DNA from 2 places in the Mycolicibacterium sp. TY81 genome. Region 1 is predicted to be linked to the other one. Evidence: riboswitches for the same ligand, from Rfam matches in the RefSeq annotation. Region 1 holds a riboswitch; the other holds the start of a gene.

Region 1 (5,929 bases):
TCGTTGGCAAACGTCTGTGAGCTGGAACCGTATTGGGAGGCGTTGCGCCGCGTCTACGCGCCGTTCGAGGCGGGCCTGCCCGCACCGACCGGCCGCGTGTACACCCACGAGATCCCGGGCGGGCAGCTCAGCAATCTGCGTACCCAGGCCGCCGCCCTCGGGCTGGGCGGCCGGTTCGAGGACATCGAAAACGCCTATGCCGGAGCAGATCACGCTCTCGGCAGGCTGGTGAAGGTGACGCCGTCGAGCAAGGTGGTAGGTGATCTTGCGCTGGCGCTCGTCGGCGCCGGGATGAGCGCCGGGGAGTTCGCCGCCGACCCGCACCGCTGCGACATCCCGGATTCGGTGATCGGCTTCCTCCGCGGCGAGCTCGGCGACCCGCCCGGCGGCTGGCCGGAACCCTTGCGCAGCAAGGCCCTTCGCGGAAGGTCCGACACCAGGCCGACGGCAACCCTCACCGTCGAGGACTACGCCGAACTGGCGGAACCCGGTCTTACCCGCCGAGCGGCCCTGAATCGGCTGCTCTTCCCCGGTCCGACCCGCGAATTCCGCACGCATCGAGAACAATTCGGCGACACCTCCCGCCTGAGCGCCAACCAGTTCTTCTACGGGCTGCGCCGCGGCGAAGAGCACCGCGTCGAGTTGGAGAAGGGCGTCGAGCTGCTCATCGGTCTCGAGGCCATCTCCGAGCCCGATGACCGCGGCATGCGGACGGTGCTGTGCCTGTTGAACGGTCAGCTACGCCCGATCCTGGTGCGGGACAGGTCGATCGACAGCGCAGTCCGCGCGGTGGAGAAAGCGGACCGCGGCAACCCGGACCACGTTGCGGCGCCGTTCGCCGGCGTCGTGACGATCCGGGTGACCGTTGGCGAGCGGGTGAGCGCCGGCCAAACGGTCGCCACCATCGAGGCGATGAAGATGGAGGCAGCCATCACGTCGCCGAGAGCCGGTACCGTCACGCGGCTCGCGGTGGCGCCCACGGCCAGTGTCGAAGGCAATGACCTGCTGGTGGTGGTCAGCTGACCGTCGTAGTGTTCACGGCACGACGACGAGCTTGCCGTGCACATGGCCCGTCGTGCTCGCCGAGAGCGCGGCACCGGCTTCGGTCAGCGGGTACGTCTCGCTGATCGAGACGGCAAGACGTTCCTGCGCGACAAGCGTCGCGAGTTCGCGAAGGGCGGCGCCCAGTTCGCTTCCGGACCCACCGGCGTGCACCTCGATGCCGGTGTCGGCCTGGTCGAAGGCGACCAGCGTGAGCACCCGGGCCGGATCGCCGGTGAGCTCGATCGACAACGGAATCTCGCCGCGACCGGAGGCGTCGAGAACGGCGTCGACTCCGTCGGGTGCGGCGGCCCGCACCCTCTCGAGCAGACCATCGCCGTAGGTGACCGGCGTCGCGCCGAGCGAACGCAGGTATTCGTGGTTGGATTCACCCGCCGTGCCAATGACATTGACACCCTGAGCCTTTGCGAGCTGGACGGCAAAAGTACCTACGCCGCCCGCGGCCGCATGGATGAGCAGGGTGTCGCCCGCCTTGACGCCGAGCTTCCCCAGCACCGTGTACGCAGTGCCGCCCGCGCCTGCCAGCGAGCCCGCCACTTCCCAGCCGACGCCCTCAGGCTTACGGACGAGCTCGGCAGCTTCCGCCAGCGCAAGATCCGCGAACGAACCTGTCGTCGACCGGCCCAGAACCTCGTCGCCAACCGCCCACTCGGTCACCTCGGACCCAACGGCGTCGACGACGCCGGCCACGTCGGACCCCACACCGGCGGGCAGCTCGAGCGGCATCAGTTCGCGCATGTATCCGCCGAGGATCTTCCAGTCGATCGGATTGACGCCCGCGGCACGTACCGCGATTCGCACCTGGGTGGGTCCGGGAGCCGGCGGCTCGACATCGACCACTCGCAAAACCTCAGGTGTGCCGTATTCGGCGAACTGCACTACTCGCGACATCGATTCGTCTCCAATCGGTTTCCGGGCGCTGGCCCAGCAAGGTCAAGGCTCGGGCAGCCGGTTTTATTTCAGGTGACGCACTGCCGCGTGACCCCGAAAAGAACTGCGCTCCGGAACCTGGCTCAGGTTCCGGAGCGCAGTCATCGGCGAGCTATCCGGCGCGAACCAACAGTGCCGCCTGCACCATGCGCCGCAGCGACTCGGTCACCTCGTCGGTCTTGCGGGTCTTCAGCCCGCAGTCCGGGTTCACCCAGAGCCGTTCTGCCGGAACGGCATCCAGCGCACGGCGCAGCGATGTCGCCATCTCGCCGGTGGTGGGAACCCGGGGCGAGTGAATGTCGTACACACCGGGGCCGACGCTGTTCGAGAACCCGATGCCGTTGAGGTCGTCGAGGACCTCCATGTGTGAGCGTGCCGCCTCGATCGACGTCACGTCGGCATCGAGATCGGCAATGGCGCCGATCACCTCACCGAACTCCGAATAGCACAGGTGCGTGTGAATCTGCGTGGCGTCGCTGACGCCCGACGTCGAGAGCCGGAACGCGTCGACCGCCCACTGCAGGTAGGCCGCCTTGTCGGCATTGCGCAGCGGCAGCAGCTCTCGCAACGCCGGCTCGTCGACCTGGATGATCGCGATGCCGGCGGACTGCAGATCGACGGTCTCGTCCCGGATGGCCAGCGCCACCTGGTTGGCCGAGTCCGCCAGCGGCTGATCGTCGCGAACGAACGACCAGGCCAGGATCGTCACCGGGCCGGTGAGCATGCCCTTGACGGGCTTGTCGGTCAACGTCTGCGCGTAGGTCGCCCACTCGACCGTCATCGGCTGCCGCCTGGTGACGTCGCCGAAGAGGACCGGCGGGCGCACGCAGCGGCTGCCGTACGACTGCACCCAGCCGTTCTTGGTGGTCAAGAAGCCGTCGAGATGCTCGGCGAAGTACTGCACCATGTCGTTGCGCTCGGGCTCGCCGTGCACCAGCACATCGAGGCCGAGTTCCTCCTGCAACCGGATCACCGTCTCGACTTCGGATTTCATCCGGCCGATGTAATCGGCCTCGTCGATCTCGCCGGCGACGAACGCCGCCCGGGCCTTGCGGATCTCGACGGTCTGCGGGAACGAACCGATCGTCGTGGTCGGCAGTGCCGGCAGATGCAGGCGGGCGTCTTGTGCCTTACGCCGTTCGGCGGCCGGCCCGCGGCTGATGCCACCGGACAGGACCGTGCCGAGCCGGGCTCGGACGGCGGCGTTGTGCAGTCGCGGGTCGTGCCTGCGTGACGCGACCGCCCGGTTCGATGCCTCGAGCTGCGCGGCCACCGAGCCCCGGCCAGTGCGCAGCGCCGTCGCCAGCGTCGCGACCTCGTCGACTTTCTCGGCACCGAACGCCAGCCAGCCGCGGAGCGCGTCGTCGAGACCGTCCTCGCGCTCGAGCGAGTACGGGACGTGCAGCGTCGAGCACGACGTGGACACAGCCACCGAACGTGCCGACTCCTGCACTGACTCCAGCCGGACCAGTGCGGCCTCCAGGTCTGTGCGCCAGACGTTGCGGCCGTCGACGACGCCGGCCACCAACAGCTTGTCCGCGAGACCGGGAATTCCGGCCGTCGGCTGGTCACCGCCGGCGACGAAATCGACTGCGACGCCGTCGATCTGCGTGCGCGCCAGCGCCGGCAGCACACTCCCCAGCTCGCCGAAGTAGGTCGCGACCAGGATCGCCGGACGTTCGGCGGCTGCCGCGAGCGTGGCGTAGGCATACTCGGCCAATTCGGCGGCGTTGGCAGTGCCGTCCAGGATGTCGGTGACCAAGACGGGTTCGTCGATCTGCACCCACTCGGCACCGGCTGCGGCGAGTCGGCCCAGCAGTTCGGCATACAGCGGCAGCAGCTCGCCGAGGCGCCCGATGGGCACCTCGGCGCCGTCGACGGCCTTGCTCAGCGCCAGGAACGTGATCGGCCCGACGATCACCGGCCGGGCCGGAATACCCTGCGCCTGAGCCTCTTTGAGCTCTGCCAGCACCTTGTCCGGATGCAGTGTGAACGTGGTGTCGGGGCCGATCTCCGGGACCAGGTAGTGGTAATTGGTGTCGAACCACTTCGTCATCTCGAGCGGTGCGATGTCCGCCGTCCCGCGAGCCGCCGCGAAATAGCGATCGAGATCATCGGCAATGCCGCCCGCGCGACTCGGCAGGGCGCCGAGCAGTACCGCGGTGTCGAGCATCTGGTCGTAGTAGGAAAACGTATTGACCGGAATGGAATCCAGTCCGGCGGCCGACAACGCGGCGATGGTCTCGCGGCGCAGGCCCGCGGCGATTTCCTCGAGCGCGGCCCGGTCGATCCGGCCCGCCCAATAGCGTTCGACGGCCCGCTTGAGTTCACGGTTCGGACCGATGCGGGGCGCGCCGAGAATGGTTGCGGTGAATGGTGTTGACAACTGACGTCCTTCAAATGCGACGGAAGTGCGCACCGCCCAAGGACATTCATCGAGGACAGCACAAACCGCCCTCGGCGATCAGCCCATTCCACGAGGCGATGCACCGCCGGACGCGGCGCATCCGGCACAGCTGGCAGGTCTTCGGACTCGCAGGCACGCACCCTTCGGGTGCACCTAGTGGCCGTCGCTTCCCAGTCCGATGCGGACCAGTGCGGATGACGGCGGTCGTTCCTGCATACCGCTGCGGGACAGTCCCGGATTCTCACCGGGTTCCCTCTCATGGCGGTTCCCCGCCATTCGACGCCGCAGACACCGAAGCGTCATTGGCAAACCAGCTGCGCCGTGGAGATTACCCTGTCGGGCCCTGTGCCGGGCCCGGACCGCCGCCGTAACCCAACTGCTGTGCGGTGTAGCGGGCGGCGTCGGTGACCGGAACCGCTTGTACCGCAGTGCCGTACGCGCAGATCTCGGTCCACACGTCACCGATCTCGGTGGTGTCGAACCGCATCCCGATGATGGCATTGCCGCCGCGGGCGTGACATTCCTGGAGCAGCCGGCCCATGGCTTCGTTGCGGCTCTCGGCGAGGTTCTTGGTCATGCCCTGCAGCTCGCCGCCGAACATCGCCTTGAACCCGGCGCCCATCTGCGCGAAGGCGTTCCGGGACCGGACGGTGAGGCCGAACACCTCACCGCAGACCCGCTGAATCTCCCACCCGGGCAGGTCATTCGTCGTGACAACCAGCATGCTGCCGCCTTTCTGTGTCGGTATGCCTCGAACTGTAGTGCGCGGCAACCGCAATCGTCAGAGCGCGGCTGCCACGTCCTGTGCCGGTGCGGCCTTCCTGGCGCCACCGAGGTAGCGCTCGACGAGCCCGCCGAACACCAGCCCGATGACCGTCCAGATCAACGCCTGGTCGATCAGCGAGTACCACCGGAACTTCCACAGCAGGTCGGCGTCGAATCCGGGGTAGATCAACTGCCCGGGGGCGTAGACCTTGCCGTCGACGGTGACCGGCGTATCGAAGGTGTTGGTGATCGGCTGCGGCGTCTCGGTGGCGGCGCGCGCGAAGCCGAACTCGCCCGCGTGCTCGACATTGGCGGCCAGATCACCCAGCGACGGCAGCGCCGCCAGCAGACCGCCGTACAGCACGAAGAAGCCGAGCACCGAGATTCCGACGGCACGCGCCCAGCCGACCTTCGCAGACAGCTTGCGCGCGGCGAACACCGCGAGGCCCAGCAGGGCCAGCGACCCCCACACCATTCCCAGGTACAGGAAACCGCGGGCCTCCATGGTGAATTCATGGCCGACAGCGGGCGGGTTCGACGGGTATTTCACGAACGGCAACAGGTACACACCCAGGAAGCCGAAACCGGCGGTGGTCCAGCCCAGCACCTTGGGCCGGACCTGGAACCGGCCGTGCAGTACCAGATACGCGACAGCCACCAGCGCACCCATCGCCACAGAGAACGCGATGATGCCGGTGGCCGCACCGATACCCGACTGGATGGACCGGCTGAACAGCTCGGGCCCGTCCGGCTCGACCGGATGGC
Region 2 (5,929 bases), 930 kb from region 1:
CCGTATTCGACCCGGTTGAGCACCGATGACGCTGGATCGCCCGATTGCAGCGTCGGCTTGGTGTCCTGCTCCAGCATCAGCGTGGTGCCGAAGACCGCTGCGGCGCCGAGCAACAGACCGACCACGATGCTGGCTCCGGCGGGCACGAGGAAGCGGTCCATGGCGCCCAAACTAGCATGGCGACCTGCCTGGGCCCCGTTTCGGCGGCCGTCTCACGGGGTCCCGGGGGACCGCGACCGGAACCGTTAGGCTCGAAACCCATGTCCCTGACCCGAACCCTCGGCGCGCTGGCACTGGTGTCCGGATTGGTCGCCGGTTGCTCGTCGTCGTCCGACCGTCCGGCCGCGTCCAGTACGTCCAGCCAGGCCTCCAGCACCGCGTCGTCGAGCAAGCCGATGGACGCGCCCGCACCGACCTCACCGCCGTGCGATCCGCACGCGCTGCTCAGCACGCTCACCCTGCGCCAGAAGCTGGCCCAGCTGCTCATGGTGGGTGTCAAGGACGCCGCCGACGCCCGCGCCGCGGTGACGCAGCAGCAGGTCGGCGGCATCTTCATCGGCAGCTGGACGGATCTGTCGATGCTGTCGGACGGTTCGATCCCGGCGCTGCAGGCCGCATCCGGCGCGCTGCCGCTGGCGGTCAGCATCGACGAGGAGGGCGGCCGGGTGTCCCGGCTGAAGAAGCTGATCGGCCCGCAGGAGTCGGCGCGCGTGCTGGCGGCGACCAAGACCCCGGCCGAGGTTCAGGCCATCGCCAAGGACCGCGGGCAGCAGATGAAGGACAAGTTCGGCATCACCGTCGACTTCGCGCCCGACGCCGACGTCACCGAGGAGGCCGACGACGAGGTCATCGGCGACCGCTCGTTCGGCGCGGACCCGCAGAAGGTGACCGAGTACGCCGGTGCGTACGCCGCGGGGCTGCGTGAGGCGGGGCTCGTCCCGGTGCTCAAGCACTTCCCGGGGCACGGGCACGGCTCGGGCGACTCGCACACGGGCGGGGTGAAGACGCCGCCGCTGGAGGCGCTCAAAGACAACGACCTGGTGCCGTACCGGACGCTGACGACGCAGCAGCCCGTCGCTGTGATGGTCGGCCACCTGCAGGTGCCGGGACTGACGCAGGGCGACGACCCGGCCAGCCTGAGCAAGCCGGCCTACGACCTGCTGCGCAGCGGCGAGTACGGCGGCCCGCCGTTCGACGGCGTGGTGTTCACCGACGACCTGACCGGCATGGCCGCCATCACCCAGCACTTCGGCGTGGCCGACGCGGCGCTCAAGGCGCTGCAGGCCGGCGCGGACGTCGCGCTGTGGATCACCACCGACGGCGTCCCGGACGTGCTCGACAAGCTGGAGGCGGCGGTGCAGGCCGGGCAGCTGGACCAGGCGCAGGTCGACAAGTCGGTGCTGCGGGTGGCGGGCATGAAGGGGCCGGGCGCGAAATGCGTGAAGTAGGCCGCTCGTTGCATACCCTGATCTGATGGCAGGTGGAACCAAGCGGCTGCCGCGGGCCGTCCGCGAACAGCAGATGCTCGACGCCGCCGTGCAGATGTTCTCGGTGAACGGCTATCACGAGACCTCGATGGACGCGATCGCCGCGCAGGCCGAGATCTCCAAGCCGATGCTGTACCTCTACTACGGCTCCAAGGAAGAGCTGTTCGCAGCCTGCCTGGACCGGGAGCTGACGCGCTTCGTCGACACCGTCCGTGCGGACATCAACTTCGCGCAGAGCCCGCGCGACCTGCTGCGCAACGCCGTGCTGTCGTTCATGACGTACATCGACCGCAACCGGGCGTCGTGGATCGTGCTCTACACGCAGGCCACCAGCTCGCAGGCGTTCGCCCACACCGTGCGTGAGGGTCGCGAGAAGATCATCGACCTGGTGGCGCGGCTGCTCAGCGCGGGTACCCGAAACCCGGAGCCGGACAGTGACTTCGAGATGATGGCCGTGGCCCTGGTGGGTGCGGGTGAGGCCATCGCGTCCCGTGTCAGCGCGGGCGACACGGACGTCAACGACGCCACCGAGCTGATGATCAACCTCTTCTGGCGTGGCCTGAAGGGCAAGCGCGCCGAGTCGTAGGTTTCTCGCGCTCCCGCGGCGCCGCGACGGTGCACACAGATCGCCCTCCCAGCGATTCTGGCGGTCTGGTCGCACATTCGCGGACCGTCGGCGCGTCCGGGGCTCTCACGCCGGCGCGGCCCCGCCGCGGCGCTGGTATGGTCCGATTCGAGCCAGTCGAACCCAACGCGGTTGGGTCAGGGAATCCGGTGCGAAACCGGAACTGACGCGCAGCGGTAAGGAGGACAGGCGGAGCAACGGCCACTGGCCCCACGCGGGCTGGGAAGGCGCTCCGGCCTGGATGATCCCGAGTCCGAAGACCTGCTGGCTCGGGCTCTCGCGGCCTGGCGGCGCGAGGACCCGCCCACGCATGGACTCCGCGACCCGAGTCCCGGATCGGAAGGCGCCGCCGTGTCTCTACGTACCATTGTGCTTGTCGCACTGGTCGTTTCGCTCGTCTGCTCATGTGGCGGACCGCGGGCGACCGGAACTGTCAACGCCGCAGCCGCCGGCTATCCCGTCACGCTGGAGAACTGCGGACGTACGGTGACGGTGAAATCGCCGCCGCAGCGCGCGGTTTCGATCAATCAGCCGGCCAGCGAGCTGCTCCTGGCCCTCGGGCTCGCCGACCGGATGGCCGGTACCTCGTCCTGGAGCGACGACGTCCGGCCGGACCTTGCCGCCGACAACGCCAAAGTGCCTGTGCTGAGCCGCGATTTCCCGTCATTCGAGCGGGTGCTGAAAGAGAAACCCGACTTCGTGTACGCGACGTTCGACTGGTCGTTCACCGATCAGGGTGTCGCCCCGCGCGATCGGTTCGAGCGGCTGGGAGTGCCGACCTACCAGTCCTCCAGCGAGTGCGGCGGTCAGGACGCGGCGCAACAACGCGCGCTGACGCTCGACGACATGTACGCCGAAATCGGTGATGTTGCCAAGGTTTTCGGTGTTGCCGAGCGTGGTGACAAGCTGGTGTCGACGCTGCGGGCGCGCATGGCGACCGCGACGAGCGGCCTCGAGGCCGGCGATACCTCCCTGATGTGGTGGTACGCCGGTACCAGAACGCCGTACATCGCGGGTTGCTGCGGAGCGCCGGGCATCATCACCACGGCGGTGGGGGCGCGCAACGTGTTCGCCGACAACCGGCAGCTGTGGCCGGAGATCTCGTGGGAAGCGATCCTGCAGCGCGATCCGGACGTGCTGGTGCTCGCTGATCTCACCCGCGGCAAGGATGGCGACAGCGTCGCCGACAAGATCAAGTTCCTCGAAACCGACCCGGCAGCAAGCAAGTTGAAGGCCGTGCGGCAGAAGCGGTGGATTGTCTTGCCGGCCAGCGCGATGGATCCGTCGCTGCGCAACGTCGACGCTGTCGAGACCGTCGCGTCCGGGCTGCGTTCATTCGGGCTGGGCGGGAAGTCCTGACGGCCGTGCGTACGGCTGCTATGACGACGTTCGGCCTGGTGGTCCTGGCGCTGTCGATCGCGGCGGCTATGATCATCGGGCCGGCCGACCTCGGCTTCGTCGACGTGTATGCCGTCGTCGCGCAACATGTTTGGGGCCGCCCGGCGGATGTCGCGCCGATCGACGACGGCATCGTCTGGGAGCTGCGGCTGCCACGCGCGCTGTTGGCCGCGATCTGTGGTGCGGGCCTGGGCATCTGCGGCGCGATCCTACAGTCGCTGATGCGCAATCCGCTGGCCGACCCGTTCATGCTGGGCATCTCGTCCGGCGCGTCGACGGGAGCCGTGCTGGTCGTGGTCACGGGTATCGGCGGTGCACTGACGCTGTCGGGTGGTGCGTTCGTCGGTGCGGTGATCGCCTTCGTTCTGGTGCTGGCCCTCGCCGCGGTGTCCGGCGGCGGGCAGGACCGCGTGCTGCTGGCCGGTGTCGCTGGCACCCAGCTCTTTTCCGCGGCCACGGCAATGGTGGTGTTCTCGTCGGCCGACACGCAACAGACGCGCGGGGTGCTGTTCTGGTTGCTCGGCTCGCTGGCGGGGGCCGGCTGGTCTCAGGTGGCGCTGTGCGGTGCCGTGTGCGCGGCCTGCCTGGCGATCTGCTGGCTGCAGTCAGATGCCTTGGACGCGTTCGCCTTCGGTCGTGATGCGGCCGCCGCGTTGGGTGTCTCGGTGCGGCGCGTCCGCGCCGTCTTGTTGGCGACGACGGCGCTCCTGACGGCCGTGCTGGTGAGTGCCGCCGGCGCCATCGGATTCGTCGGGCTGGTGTTGCCGCACGCGGCGCGGATGATCGTCGGGCCATCGCACCGGCGGCTGCTACCGGTCACGGCGGTCGCCGGCGCGATCTTCCTGGTGTGGGTCGACGCGGCGGCCCGCACGGTGTTTGCGCCGCAGGAATTGCCGGTCGGCGTGGTGACCGCGCTCGTCGGTGTGCCGATCTTCATGTGGATTCTCGCTCGGCGCAGGAGGATTCGATGACGGGCGCGCTCACCGCGGAGTCCGTCTGCTGGACGGCCGGCGGGCGGCTCGTCATCGACGGGGTCTCGCTGGCCGTGGCGGACGGCGAGACGCTGGGGCTGCTCGGGCCCAACGGCGCCGGCAAGTCGTCGCTGTTGCGCCTGCTCGCCGGATTGCGGCAGCCCGACGCCGGCGCCGTGCTGCTCGACGGCCGACGGCTCGCCGATCTTCGTCGTCGTGCGGTGGCGCAACGCGTCGCGGTGGTCGAACAGCAGGTCAGCACCGAGCTGGACCTGACCGTCGAACAGATCGTGCGCCTGGGCCGAATTCCGCACCGTGGCATCTGGTCTGGCGACACCGCGGCCGACGGCCACGCCGTCGAGCGTGCCCTGGCACAGACCGAGACGACCGCCATGCGCGACCGGGATTGGCGCACGCTGTCCGGTGGCGAACAGCAGCGGGTACAGATCGCCCGGGCCCTCGCGCAGGAGCCCCGCGAACTGCTGCTCGACGAACCCACCAATCACCTCGACATCCGGCACCAGTTCGAGCTGTTGGCACTCATCCGCGCGCTGCCCGTGACAGCGGTGGTGACGCTGCACGACCTGACGCTGGCGGCACTGTTCTGCGACCGGCTCGTCGTGCTCGACGAGGGGCGGGTCGTCGCGGCAGGGACCCCCGCCGAAGTCCTCACCGCCGAACTGATTTCGGCGGTCTACGGCGTCGCGGCGCGGGTCACGGTCGATGACACCGGCCGCCCGTCGATCCAGCTGCTCCCGCCTTAACTCGCGAGCTGCTCGCGGAAGTTGCCGCCGTGACGCCGAGCGTCTGGTCGCGCCGAACGTGAAGTGGATAGCCGGATTTCGATCTCAAAGTCAATCGATTAGTGCAACGTGGCTAGGCGGCTTGGTTCAAGAGCGCGGCTAGGCGTTGGGCTGGGGTGTCCAGATCGAGAGTGGGTCGGGGACGCTTGTTGAGGGTGTCCTGGATACGGGTGAGGTCGGCTTTGGTGTGCACGCTCAGGTCGGTGCCTTTTTCGAACCAGAACCGCAGCAGCCGGTTGGTGTTCTCGTTGCTCCCGCGCTGCCAGGGTGAGTGCGGATCGCAGAAGTAGACCGGCGCCTTGAGCGCCAGTTTGATGTCACGCCAGTTCGCCATCTCGCTGCCGCGGTCCCAGGTGATGCTGCGGCGCAGGTGTTCGGGCAGCTCACTCATCGCCGCGATCATCGCCGCGGCCACCGAGTCGGCGGTGTGATCGTCGGGTAGGTGCAACAAGATGGTGAACCGGGTGCTGCGTTCGACCAGGGTGCCGATCGCGCTGCCGCCGCGAGTACCCAGGATCAGGTCGCCTTCCCAATGTCCCGGCACGGCACGGTCATTGGCCTCGGCTGGCCGGTCACTGATGGTGAACACATCGGTGAACTTGCCGCGGCGTTCGGTGTGGTCGCGGGGCTTGCGGGCGGCCCGTT

What was found. Region 1 has a riboswitch for cobalamin ahead of metE (5-methyltetrahydropteroyltriglutamate--homocysteine S-methyltransferase). Riboswitches for the same ligand answer to the same signal wherever they lie in the genome.
Region 2: it holds a riboswitch for cobalamin, as region 1 does, so the genes downstream of both, KI240_RS25450 (ABC transporter substrate-binding protein) here and metE (5-methyltetrahydropteroyltriglutamate--homocysteine S-methyltransferase) in region 1, are expected to answer to the same signal.

The regions. Positions count from the first base shown of each region.
Region 1 is NZ_AP023362.1:4,412,985-4,418,913, forward strand. It holds gene KI240_RS21265 (pyruvate carboxylase) at 1-1,023, shown strand, start outside; gene KI240_RS21270 (NADP-dependent oxidoreductase) at 1,036-1,953, opposite strand; gene metE (5-methyltetrahydropteroyltriglutamate--homocysteine S-methyltransferase) at 2,105-4,378, opposite strand; cobalamin riboswitch at 4,494-4,701, opposite strand; gene KI240_RS21280 (YbjQ family protein) at 4,728-5,123, opposite strand; gene KI240_RS21285 (CbtA family protein) at 5,181-5,929, opposite strand, start outside.
Region 2 is NZ_AP023362.1:5,342,111-5,348,039, forward strand. It holds gene KI240_RS25430 (alpha-(1->3)-arabinofuranosyltransferase) at 1-37, opposite strand, end outside; gene KI240_RS25435 (DUF2613 domain-containing protein) at 1-161, opposite strand, end outside; gene KI240_RS25440 (glycoside hydrolase family 3 N-terminal domain-containing protein) at 261-1,448, shown strand; gene KI240_RS25445 (TetR/AcrR family transcriptional regulator) at 1,474-2,073, shown strand; cobalamin riboswitch at 2,210-2,395, shown strand; gene KI240_RS25450 (ABC transporter substrate-binding protein) at 2,464-3,471, shown strand; gene KI240_RS25455 (FecCD family ABC transporter permease) at 3,492-4,481, shown strand; gene KI240_RS25460 (ABC transporter ATP-binding protein) at 4,478-5,245, shown strand; gene KI240_RS25465 (IS30 family transposase) at 5,358-5,929, opposite strand, start outside.